DNA from 4 places in the Enterobacter sp. JH25 genome. Region 3 is predicted to be linked to each of the others. Evidence: predicted binding sites of a transcription regulator. Region 3 holds the regulator's gene; each other region holds the start of a gene.

Region 1 (3,147 bases), 520 kb from region 3:
CCAGCTCTTTGTTCAGGCGGTCAAGGATCTGACGAGAGGTAACGAACTTACCTTCTTTACCACAGAACGGAGAGGTGTTGACGTTGAAGAACATGGATACGGTTGGTTCATCAACGGACAGGGCTGGCAGCGCTTCGACGTTCTGCGGATCGCAGATGGTATCGGAGATGTTCAGTTCACCCAGACCGGTGATAGCGATGATGTCGCCCGCTTCAGCGATGTCGCTCTCGATACGCTCAAGACCCAGGTGAGTCAGTACTTTACCGACTTTACCGTTACGGGTTTTGCCTTCGCTATCGATGATAGTGACCTGCTGGTTAGGCTTCACTTTACCGCGCTTGATACGACCAATGCCGATTACGCCAACATAGTTGTTGTAGTCGAGCTGGGAGATCTGCATTTGCAGGGTGCCTTCCAGGTCAACGTTTGGCGCAGGAACGCGGTCAACAATCGTCTGGTACAGCGGAGTCATGTCTTCCGCCATGTCTTCGTGATCCAGACCGGCGATACCGTTCAGCGCAGACGCATAAACGATAGGGAAGTCCAGCTGTTCGTCAGTCGCGTCGAGGTTAACGAACAGGTCGAAGACCTGGTCAACAACCCAGTCAGGACGCGCGCCAGGACGGTCAACCTTGTTGATCACAACGATAGGTTTCAGGCCGTGGGCAAATGCTTTTTTGGTCACGAAGCGCGTTTGCGGCATAGGGCCATCAAATGCGTCAACCACCAGCAGCACGGAATCCACCATGGACATCACGCGCTCAACTTCACCACCGAAGTCGGCGTGCCCTGGGGTATCAACGATGTTGATACGGTAGTCATTCCATTTGATAGCGGTGTTTTTGGCGAGGATGGTAATCCCACGCTCTTTCTCCAAATCGTTGGAGTCCATCACACGCTCTTGAGTTTCGGCACGAGCATCAAACGTACCGGACTGCTGTAGCAGCTTGTCAACCAGGGTAGTTTTACCATGGTCGACGTGCGCGATGATGGCGATATTACGCAATTTTTCGATCACAACTTTGCCTCAGGCATTTAGAAATAGCGCGTTATTGTACACGGATTAATCGCACTACAAAACAGGATCACAAACATCCCCCGCAAACAAGTATTGCAGAGATGCTTTGTGATCGCTTTCACGGAGCGGTAAAAGGGCACTTTAACGTAAATTGCACCAATATGGTGCTCAATGTTCACACTGAAGCACTATAATGGTGCAACGAATCCAATGTGGTGCAGCCCTTCTGCACTATGGTGCGCATGATAACGCCTTTTTGGGGTGTTTTAAAAGTTGGCACAGATTTCGCTTTACAGAAATACAGTAAAAATATGGCAGCCCAGCCGATTTGAAGACCTCGTTACCACGACGACAATGACCAATCTGGAGAGTTAAGTATGTCCGCTGAACACGTTTTGACGATGCTGAACGAACATGAAGTGAAGTTTGTTGATCTGCGCTTCACCGATACCAAAGGTAAAGAACAGCACGTCACGATCCCTGCTCATCAGGTGAACGCCGAATTCTTTGAAGAAGGCAAAATGTTTGACGGCTCCTCCATTGGCGGCTGGAAAGGCATTAACGAATCCGACATGGTTCTGATGCCAGATGCAACCACTGCGCTCATTGACCCGTTCTACGAAGAACCTACGCTGATCATCCGCTGCGATATCCTGGAACCTGGCACGCTGCAAGGCTATGACCGTGACCCACGCTCCATCGCAAAACGCGCTGAAGAGTACCTGCGTTCTACCGGTATTGCAGACACCGTTCTGTTCGGGCCAGAGCCAGAGTTCTTCCTGTTCGACGACATCCGTTTTGGTGCTTCCATTTCTGGTTCCCACGTCGCTATCGATGACATCGAAGGCGCATGGAACTCTTCCACCAAGTACGAAGGTGGTAACAAAGGTCACCGTCCGGGCGTGAAAGGCGGTTACTTCCCGGTTCCTCCGGTCGATTCTTCTCAGGACATCCGTTCTACCATGTGTCTGATCATGGAAGAGATGGGCCTGGTTGTTGAAGCGCACCACCACGAAGTGGCAACGGCTGGCCAGAACGAGATCGCTACCCGCTTCAACACCATGACCAAAAAAGCGGATGAGATTCAGATCTACAAATACGTTGTACACAACGTTGCGCACCGTTTCGGTAAAACCGCGACCTTCATGCCAAAACCAATGTTTGGCGACAACGGTTCCGGCATGCACTGCCACATGTCCCTGTCCAAGAACGGCACTAACCTGTTCTCTGGCGACAAGTACGCGGGTCTGTCCGAGCAGGCGCTGCACTACATCGGTGGTGTTATCAAACACGCTAAAGCGATCAACGCCCTGGCGAACCCAACCACTAACTCCTACAAGCGTCTGGTCCCTGGCTACGAAGCACCAGTAATGCTGGCGTACTCTGCCCGTAACCGTTCTGCTTCTATCCGTATCCCGGTGGTTGCGTCTCCGAAAGCGCGTCGTATCGAAGTGCGCTTCCCGGACCCGGCGGCTAACCCATACCTGTGCTTCGCAGCACTGCTGATGGCCGGTCTGGACGGTATCAAGAACAAGATCCACCCGGGCGAAGCCATGGACAAAAACCTGTACGACCTGCCGCCAGAAGAAGCGAAAGAGATCCCACAGGTTGCCGGCTCTCTGGAAGAAGCCCTCCAGGCGCTGGACGCAGACCGCGAGTTCCTGACCGCTGGCGGCGTGTTCACCGATGAAGCTATCGACGCTTACATCGCGCTGCGTACCGAAGAAAACGACCGCGTTCGCATGACGCCGCACCCGGTTGAGTTCGAACTGTACTACAGCGTTTAATTGATTTGTTTTACCCGGCGCATACGCGTCGGGAGTCGTTGCCGTGGAAACTTTAGCCCATCTTCGGATGGGCTTTTTTCTCCACCAACAACCTGATCTCACGCGCTTTTTACCTCTAAAACGCTATACTGCACTAAAATAGTGCAACGACTCCAGGAGACTGCTGAATGGCAACTGGCACGCTGCCCGATGCTGGGCAGATCCTCAATTCTTTAATTAACAGTATTTTGCTGGTCGACGACGAGCTGGCGGTGCATTACGCCAACCCGGCGGCGCAGCAGCTGCTCGCCCAAAGCGCCCGTAAACTGTTTGGCACGCCGCTGCCAGAACTGCTGAGCTATT
Region 2 (3,147 bases), 1.9 Mb from region 3:
CATGCGTGAGCGGAGTAATCCAGCAGTTTGCCCGCCTGCGCCGCCATATCTACCAGACCAATGGTTGAGGCGATGGCCGAGTTTTTTACCAGGTTCATCATCTCGGAGGTCATCGGCGGAACGATGACGCGGTAAGCGTTAGGCAGCAGTACGTAACGGTAGGCTTGTGGCAGGGTCAGGCCCATCGCCAGTGCCGCATTCTTTTGTCCGCGTGGCAGTGACTGTATGGCGGCACGCACCTGCTCGCAGACGCGCGCAGCGGTGAACAGTCCCAGACACAGCATGGAGGAGACAAAGAATTGTACGTTAGGATCCAGCTCGGCCTTGAACCACATGCCGAGATCTTCCGGCAGCAGTTCCGGGATCACCAGATACCAGGTAAAGAACTGCACGATCAGCGGAACGTTACGGAACAGTTCCACATAGAGCGTGCCAATCGAAGAGAGAAAACGGTTAGGGACGGTACGCAGAATACCGAACAGCGAACCGACAAGAAACGCGATAATCCACGCCGTTATCGATAACGCAACGGTAACCTGAAAGCCGCTCCACAGCCAGCCGAGATAGGTGGTGTTGCCGAACGGGGCTTGTTGCAGAAAGATGCCCCAGTTCCAGTCAATTGACATAGTAAACTCCAGAAAAAAGAGGGTAGCAGCGCTACCCTCGAAGATTGGTGAGAAGCTCAATTTTTGCGCTGAGTGGGGAACGACCACTCAACGTATAGTCTGTCCATGCTTCCCGACAATCGAGAGGGCAGGAGATCCCGCCCCTGTCGTTCTAGTTAGTTAAGAGCTTTGTCGTTTGGTGATTTGAACAGCGCTTTCATGTCGTCAGACAGTTCAAAGTTCATGTTCAGGTTTTTTGGTGGAATTGGGTTCTTGAACCATTTGTCGAACCATTTTGCCGCTTCGCCAGAGGTTTGCGCTTGAGCGATGGTGTCATCGATCAGCTTTTTGAAGCCTTCATCGCCTTTACGCAGCATACAGCCGTAAGCTTCTTTCGACTGCGCAGTCCCGACGATTTCCCAGTTGTCTGGTTTCTTCGCCTTGGCGCGCTCGCCTGCCAGCAGAGCGTCATCCATCATAAACGCAACGGCACGACCGCTTTCCAGGGTACGGAAGGAGTCGCCGTGATCTTTCGCGCTGATGATGCGCATGTCCATTTTCTTCTCGTCGTTCAGCTTGTGCAGCAGCACTTCGGACGTGGTACCGGAGGTCACGACAACCGCTTTGCCTTTCAGGTCAGCAAAATCTTTGATATCGCCGCCTTTCTTCGTCAGCAGGCGGGTGCCTACAACGAAGATAGTGTCCGAGAAAGCGGCCTGTTTCTGACGCTCAAGGTTGTTGGTGGTTGAGCCACATTCAAAATCAAATGTGCCGTTTTGCAGCAGAGGAATACGGTTCTGTGAAGTGATGGGGATCAGCTTCACTTGCAGGTCAGGTTTGTTCAGCTTTTTCTTCACGGCTTCAACGATGGCGTTGGAGTAATCCTGTGAATAGCCCACGACTTTTTGCGTGTTGTCGTAGTAAGAGAACGGGACAGAAGATTCACGGTGGCCGACCACGATCACGCCGTTTTTGGCAATCTTGTCGAGAGTGCTTCCTGCTGCCGGAGCGTCTTCAGCGTGAACGATGCCCGCAGACATTCCCATAACCAGCATTGCTGTGGCCAGTTTACGTAATTGCATACCCAACTCCTTTCTTATCAGCGCCAGTGACGCTTTGATACCCATTGTAATGTTGTTATATCTCGCGCAATGCGAGTGCAGTGTTATGCAAGCTTGTTAACATTTAGTCTGGCTTAATGTAAAGATTTTGCTGCGTTATTGTTTATTTTTGCGAAGCGCGCCGCACCATTCAGAGGCAATAATCTCTCGTTGCACCGTTTCGGTGCTACCGGAGATCCATGCTGGTGCGACAAGGTTGCACGTTAAGCCAGACAGCGTTTGCGTAATTAAACAAAGCAACAGGCGTGCCAGAATTGAAGTTTAGGAGGAAATTGTCGGGTGGCGGCTGCGCCGGAGAGTAGGCCGGGTAAGGCGTAGCCGCCACCCGGCAACAGAAGGCCAGGTTATCTACGACGCTGACGCAGGCTCATCACTACGGCGGCAAAACCGAACAGCGTGGTCAGGATCCACAGCGGCCAGTTCCCGGTGCGCGCATAAGGCGTCAGGCCCGTAGCTGGCGTCACTTTCGTGGTCAGCACCTCACGGGTGAACTGCGGGATCATGGCCTGGATTTCACCCTGCGGGCCAATCACGGCGGTGATGCCGTTATTGGTGCTGCGCAACAGCGGACGTGCCAGCTCCAGAGAACGCATTCGTGCCATCTGGAAGTGCTGCCACGGGCCGATCGATTTACCGAACCACGCATCGTTTGAGATGGTCAGCAGATAGTCGGTGTCCGGGCGGAAGTTATCGCGCACCTGCTCGCCGAGGATAATCTCGTAGCAAATAGCGGCCGTCAGGGCAAAACCGTGCGCATGCAGCTGCGGCTGAACGTAAGGGCCCCGGCTGAATGAGGACATCGGCAGGTCAAAGAACGGTGCCAGTGGGCGCAGAATAGACTCCAGCGGAACAAATTCGCCAAACGGTACAAGGTGATTTTTGTTGTAACGATTGGTGGAGGTATAGCTGTATTCGCTGTCCTTACCGAGCGTAATGATCGTGTTGTACGTGTCATAGCGGTTCTGCTGATTGAGACGCGCATCCACAATTCCGGTAATCAGCGTACTGCCGCGCGCGCGCAGCAGATCGTCCATCATCTTCAGGAAGGGCTGCTGATTGATCTCCAGATCCGGGATCGCAGACTCAGGCCAGATGATGAGCTGCGATTTACCCATCACCTTTTCGGTGGCGTTGGCATAGATTTTCAGCGTGTTCAGCAGCTGATTCTCATCCCATTTCAATGACTGCGGGATATCGCCCTGTATCAACGATACCTGCGTGGCGCGCGCGGGCTCCAGCGTGAACCACTGGATATAACGCAGTGGGAAAGGCAGGGCAAACAGGATTAACGCGGCAACCAGCGGCTTCCAGTTACGTGTCACCAGAGCCAGCACCAGCAGGCCGCTGACCGCCATGAGCAGGAAGTTAATCGCCTCCACGCCCATGACGGGAGCCAGACCTTTCAGCGGGCCGTCCACCTG
Region 3 (3,147 bases):
ACGGCGGCAGAGATTTGCCTGTCCGCCAGCGTCCGCGCCAGATCGGGTAACAGCACTACCGGCAGGTTATCTACGCAGTAAAATCCCATGTCTTCCAGCGCGCGCAGGGCCACGGACTTCCCGGACCCCGAACGACCGCTGACGATCATCAGCACCATTTTCCGTTTCTCCTCAGGGCTGCCGTTCTGAAGGCCCTTTCCCGATTATGCCTCATCCTGATTGCCTTCTGCTTCAGTGATAATTTGATAAAGCTCTTCATCACTTTGAGCTGAGCGCAGTCGACGACAAATGGTTTTATCCGCCAGACGTTTGGCAACCAGCGACAGCGTGTGCAGGTGGGTTTTGGTCTGATCGGCAGGAACCAGCAGCGCGAAGAGCAGATCCACAGGCTGGTTATCGATGGCGTCAAAAGCGATAGGCGTTTCCAGTTGCACAAACACCCCCACGGCACGCAGCGTATCTTCTTCCAGCTTGCCATGCGGGATCGCAATGCCATTGCCGATGCCGGTACTGCCCATTTTTTCACGGGTCAGAATGGCTTCAAACACGATCTGCGGCGGCAGACCCAGCTGTTTTGCGGCCAGCTCACTGATGATTTCCAGCGCACGTTTTTTGCTCTGGCAGTGAACGCCACTGCGGGTACAATCCTGGTTAAGGACATTGCTCAGTTGAAGAGCGGAATCGTTGTTTATCATAATTTCACCTAAGCGCTAACTGTACAAATGGCCTGTTGTGTTTCACAACAGGCCGTCCTGCACCCGTTAACTGCCCGGACAATTAGTGTTGTTTCAGTTTATCTTTATGTTTATTGAGCTGTCTCGCAAGCTTATCAATCAAGCCGTCGATAGCCGCGTACATGTCTTGCCCTTCCGCACTGGCATGAAGTTCCCCTCCGTTGACGTGCAGGGTCGCATCCGAGATATGCGTCACTTTCTCCACTTTCAACACAACATAGACCTGGTTGATCCTCTCGAAATACTGCTCGAGTTTCGCGAACTTAGCGTTTACAAAATCGCGTAAAGCCTCAGTAATTTCGACGTTATGTCCGGTGATATTGAGCTGCATAGTGTCTTCCTTATCGGTTGTGTCAAACCAGTTGTTTACGCTGGTTAGACGGCGGAATGGATAAAGACTCTCGATACTTCGCGACAGTACGGCGTGCCACCATAATACCCTGATCGGACAGCATGGTGGTTAACTTACTGTCACTGAGTGGCTTCGCGGGGTTCTCCGCGGCGATCAACTTCTTCACCAGTGCGCGAATAGCTGTTGACGAGGCTTCGCCGCCGCCTTCGGTGTTCACGTGGCTGGAGAAGAAATACTTAAGCTCAAAAATACCGCGTGGGCTGTGCAGATACTTCTGCGTGGTCACGCGGGAAATGGTTGATTCATGCATCTCGACGGCCTGGGCGATGTCCGCCAGCACCATCGGTTTCATAAATTCTTCGCCCTGCTCAAAGAATGCCTGCTGCTGTTCGACAATACAGCGGCTGACGCGCAGCAGCGTGTCATTACGGCTTTCCAGACTCTTAATCAACCAGCGTGCTTCCTGAAGGTTGCTGCGAATGTATTGATTATCAGCGTCGTTACGGGCGCTGGTGCACATGGAGGCGTATTGCTGGTTGATTTGCAGGCGAGGAATGCTGTCGGCGTTCAGTTCAACGACCCAGCGGCCATTGTGTTTTCTCACCAGCACATCAGGAATAACGTATTCCGGTTCGCTGGTCTGGATAGATTGCCCCGGACGCGGATCGAGTGACTGGATCAGATTCACCGCTTCCTTCAGCACCTCTTCTTTGAGGCGCGTGACGCGCATCAGGGTGCGGAAGTCGTGATTTGCCAGCAAATCCAGATGCTCGCTGATGATGAGCCGGGCTTCGTCAATCCACGGTGTCTCTTTGGCAAACTGCGAAAGCTGGATCAGAAGGCAGTCGCGCAGATCTTTCGCGGCGACGCCAATCGGGTCGAAACGCTGAACGCGTTTCAGGACGGCTTCGATCTCTTCCAGTTCAATCTCGTCATCGCCGATGCTTTCCAGAATCTCGTCCAGCGTCACGGTCAAATAGCCCGTGTCGTCAACGGCATCGACAATCGAGGTGGCAATGGCGCGATCGGTATCGGAGAAAGGCGTCAGCTCCACCTGCCACATCAGGTAGTCCTGAAGCGACTGGGTAGTTTCGCCCTGGTAGACCGGGAGTTCATCGTCCTGGTAATCTGCACGCGTCCCGGAAGGGGTACCCGCGGTGTAGATTTCATCCCAGCTGGCATCCAGCGGCAGTTCCTCCGGCATCTCTTTCTGTTCGAGCGCATCTACGGAGTCGAGCGTTTCTGTGTCCTGCGTCTGCTGAGCGTCTACCTCGTCATGAAGATCGGTTTGCTCCAGCAGCGGATTGCTGTCCAGCGCCTGCTGGAGCTCCTGCTGGAGTTCTAACGTGGACAGCTGCAACAGACGGATTGCCTGTTGTAGCTGCGGCGTCATGGCCAGTTGCTGGCTGAGCCGTAATTGCAAACCTTGCTTCATGTTCAGAGCGTTTTTCTCCGGTTCGGCGTGACTTAACCTCTACCCTATCAGAGTCTGAAGTCTTCCCCAAGGTACACGCGCTTAACATGCTCATCTTCGAGGATTTGCTGCGGCGTACCGTGGGCAATCAGATGGCCCTGGCTCACTATGTAGGCGCGCTCACACACGGCCAGCGTTTCACGAACGTTGTGGTCCGTGATCAGCACGCCAAGCCCGCTGTCGCGCAGGTGCTCAATAATACGTTTGATATCGATAACGGAGATGGGGTCAACGCCCGCAAACGGTTCATCCAGCAGGATAAATTTCGGGTTTGCTGCCAGCGCGCGCGCAATCTCAACGCGGCGGCGTTCACCACCTGACAGCGCCTGACCGAGGCTGTCACGCAGATGTTCGATATGAAACTCTTCCATCAGCTCGTTCGCACGGTCAGTGCGCTGCTCGCTGGTCAGATCGTCACGGATCTGAAGCACGGCCATTAGGTTGTCGAACACGCTTAAGCGGCGGAAGATGGAGGCTTCCTGCGGCAGATAGCCGATGCCACGACGCGCGCGGGCATGCAGTGGCAGCAGGCTGATATCTTCATCATCGATGATGATGTTGCCGGCGTCACGCGGGACGATGCCCAC
Region 4 (3,147 bases), 1.6 Mb from region 3:
GGCGAAGCCACCACCCGGCAAGGCACTCAAATTATGCGTTGTACGCATTCTCGCCGTGGCTGTTGACGTCCAGACCTTCGCGCTCCTGCTCTTCCGGTACGCGCAGCCCCACGGTCATATCGGCCAGCTTGTAGCCGATAAAGGCCACAACGCCCGACCAGACAACCGTAATCGCGATACTTTCAAGCTGGACCAGCACCTGATGCATCATGGTCACGCCTTCAGCATAACCCACGCCGCCCAAAGATTGTGCAGCAAAGATACCGGTCATGATACAGCCGATAATGCCGCACACACCGTGTACGCCGAATACATCACACGGATCGTCAACGCGCAGAATACGTTTCAGTGCGGTAACGCCCCACAGCCCCGCCAGACCCGCGACGATACCGATCAGCAATGCGCCGCCCACGCCCACGTAACCGCATGCTGGCGTAATACCTACCAGACCGGCAATCGCCCCAGAACAGGCACCCAGCAGGGATGGCTTGCCGCGAACGGCCCACTCGCCAAATACCCATGAGAGGATGGCCCCGGCAGTTGCCACCACGGTATTCACGAAGGCCAGCGCGGCGATTTCGTTAGCGGCGCTGGCTGAACCTGCGTTGAAGCCGAACCAGCCAAAGTAGAGGATGGCGGTGCCGGTAAAGACCATCGGCAGGTTGTGCGGCTTAAATGCTTCTTTCCCGAAGCCCACGCGCTTGCCAATCAGGTATGCGCCTACCAGGCCGGCTACGGCGGCGTTGATGTGAACAACGGTGCCGCCCGCAAAGTCCAGAGCGCCATGGGAAGCCAACAGACCACCGCCCCAGACCATATGCGCAATCGGGACATAGGAGAGCGTCAGCCAGACCACCACGAAAATCAGTACCGCAGAGAAGCGGATACGCTCAGCCAGCGCGCCCACAATCAGCCCCACGGTGATGCACGCGAATGAGCCCTGGAACGCGACATGAATATACTGATAGAAGCTGCCCATTACCGCGGTCAGTTCGATATTTTTCAGCATCGCCCAGTTAACGTTGCCGAAGAAGGCGTTGCCCTCCCCGAAGGCCAGCGAGTAACCGTAAACCACCCACAGCACGCACACCAGCGCGAACGTGACGGCAACCTGCGTCAGCATGGAGAGTACGTTCTTGCCGCGGATCAGGCCGCCGTAAAACAGCGCGATCCCCGGAATCGTCATGAACAGCACCAGCGCGGTGCAAATCATCATAAAGGCATTATCGGCTTTGTCTGCCACAGCAGGTGCAGCCATTGCCAGGCCCGGCAGCAGTGCCAGCGAACCCAGACCTGTTTTCATTGTTGCTTTCATCATTTTCTCGATCCCTATCACTGTGTGCCAGGAGTTACTTACAACGCCGCTTCGTCAGATTCGCCGGTACGGATGCGAATGACGCGCTGTAGTTCGGCAACGAAAATTTTGCCGTCGCCAATTTTTCCGGTATAGGCCGCTTTGCTGACGACATCAATCACCTCATCAAGCTGATCGTCGGCAATCGCCACATCAATCTTCACTTTTGGCAGGAAGTTAACGCTGTATTCCGCCCCGCGATAAAGCTCGGCATGACCTTTCTGACGCCCAAAGCCTTTCACTTCGGTGACAGTCAGTCCCTGAATACCCATGGAAGACAGCGCTTCACGCACGTCTTCGAGTTTGAATGGTTTGATTACCACCGTAACCAGCTTCATATATCCCCTCCAGTCAGAATTCGGTAATGGCCGCAGCTAACACGAGAGGGATATTGCAAAGGGTGTGCCAGAAGTGAAATGTGAGGAGGAAAGCGCCGCGGCGCGCATGCGCCGCGAAGGGGGGAAAAAAAACGCACCATGGCAGTGCAGGGTGCGTTTCAGTTTTGCACCAACGGTTAAGACTGTTAGCGCATTGCCTTGTTATGGTGCATCAGGCGCTGAGCGACTCCTCCTCGCGCACGCTGGCGGCCAGCTCGTCGCCTGCCAGCTGCAACTGATACATCTGCCAGTAGCGTCCTTTCGCCTCGAGCAGCGCTTTGTGCGTACCCCGTTCAACGGCCTGGCCACGGTGCAGCACCAGAATGGTATCGGCATCGACGATCGTTGAGAGGCGGTGAGCGATCACCACCAGCGTAGTGCGATCCCGCACGGCAGCCAGCGCCAGCTGGATCGCCTGTTCGGTACCGGAGTCGATGCTTGCGGTCGCTTCATCCAGAATCAACACCTGCGGCGTCTCAATCAGCACGCGCGCCAGCGCCAGGAGCTGCTTTTGCCCGACAGAGAGGTTATTGCCTTGCTCGCCCAGCCGGGTATTGATCCCCTCGCTTAACCCGCGCGCCAGATCTGCCAGCTGCACCGTTTCCAGCACCTCCCATACCTGCTCAGGCGTGAAAGATCGTCCCAGCGTCACGTTGGCATAAAAGGTATCCGCCAGCACTACCGGATCCTGCTGCACCATCGCGACGCCTTTACGCAACGCGTTGTGGCTAAGCGCGGAAAGAGGCCGTCCATCCAGACGGATCTCCCCCTGCGTCAACGGATAGTAGCCCATCAGCAAACTGGCGAGCGTGCTTTTGCCGCTGCCGGTATGCCCAACCAGTGCGACAAAACCGCGCGACGGTACCTCGAGGTTGATATCCTGCAAGACAAGCTGATCGTCGCGGTAGGCAAACGAGACATGATCAAACGCTATGGATCCACTTTCCAGCGGACGTTCATCATCGCCATAGGTCTGACGCGGCCTGTCCATCAGCTCAAACACACGCTCACCCGCGACTACCGCCTGTTGCAGCATCGATTGCTGCGTAGTGAGTTCAATCAGCGGTTCGTTAAGACGGCCAAGGTAACTGATAAACGCGTACAGCACTCCCACCTCAATGGTTCCGCGCGTCGTCAGGCCAAACAGCATCAACAGCCCGCACAGCACCAGCGCAGAGAAGAGGCTCAGCAGCGGGCGTAACAGGAAGCCGTCCAGACGTAACGTCTGCATCCGCGCCATATAGTGCGAGCGGCTGGCTTCTCCCATTCGCTCGCCAAAACGCGCCTGCTGGCGAAACTGCTGGATAACGCTCATGCCGTTGATCACTTCGTTGAAGCCATCATTGATATCTGCAAGGTAAGCGCGCACGCGACGAACAATCGGCGTGCTGTAGCGCTGGTAAATTACCATCACAA

Evidence for each region. The regulator sigma-54, encoded in region 3, starts transcription at its own class of promoters, with help from an activator protein. The targets are predictions, from matches to a motif close to GTTGGCACANNTTTCGCTNT.
Region 1: the regulator sigma-54 is predicted to act here: its motif matches at 1,291-1,310, upstream of glnA (glutamate--ammonia ligase).
Region 2: the regulator sigma-54 is predicted to act here: its motif matches at 1,960-1,979, upstream of L2Y28_RS06005 (amino acid ABC transporter substrate-binding protein).
Region 4: the regulator sigma-54 is predicted to act here: its motif matches at 1,745-1,764, upstream of glnK (P-II family nitrogen regulator).

Annotation. Positions count from the first base shown of each region.
Region 1 is NZ_CP091319.1:4,647,172-4,650,318, forward strand. Features, by position in the region: gene typA (ribosome-dependent GTPase TypA) at 1-1,018, opposite strand, end outside; gene glnA (glutamate--ammonia ligase) at 1,396-2,805, shown strand; gene glnL (nitrogen regulation protein NR(II)) at 2,973-3,147, shown strand, end outside.
Region 2 is NZ_CP091319.1:1,268,686-1,271,832, forward strand. Features, by position in the region: gene gltJ (glutamate/aspartate ABC transporter permease GltJ) at 1-626, opposite strand, end outside; gene L2Y28_RS06005 (amino acid ABC transporter substrate-binding protein) at 782-1,687, opposite strand; gene lnt (apolipoprotein N-acyltransferase) at 2,071-3,147, opposite strand, start outside.
Region 3 is NZ_CP091319.1:4,126,512-4,129,658, reverse strand. Features, by position in the region: gene rapZ (RNase adapter RapZ) at 1-158, opposite strand, end outside; gene ptsN (PTS IIA-like nitrogen regulatory protein PtsN) at 204-695, opposite strand; gene hpf (ribosome hibernation promoting factor) at 778-1,065, opposite strand; gene rpoN (RNA polymerase factor sigma-54) at 1,088-2,521, opposite strand; gene lptB (LPS export ABC transporter ATP-binding protein) at 2,569-3,147, opposite strand, start outside.
Region 4 is NZ_CP091319.1:1,042,990-1,046,136, reverse strand. Features, by position in the region: gene amtB (ammonium transporter AmtB) at 32-1,318, opposite strand; gene glnK (P-II family nitrogen regulator) at 1,354-1,692, opposite strand; gene L2Y28_RS04935 (SmdB family multidrug efflux ABC transporter permease/ATP-binding protein) at 1,904-3,147, opposite strand, start outside.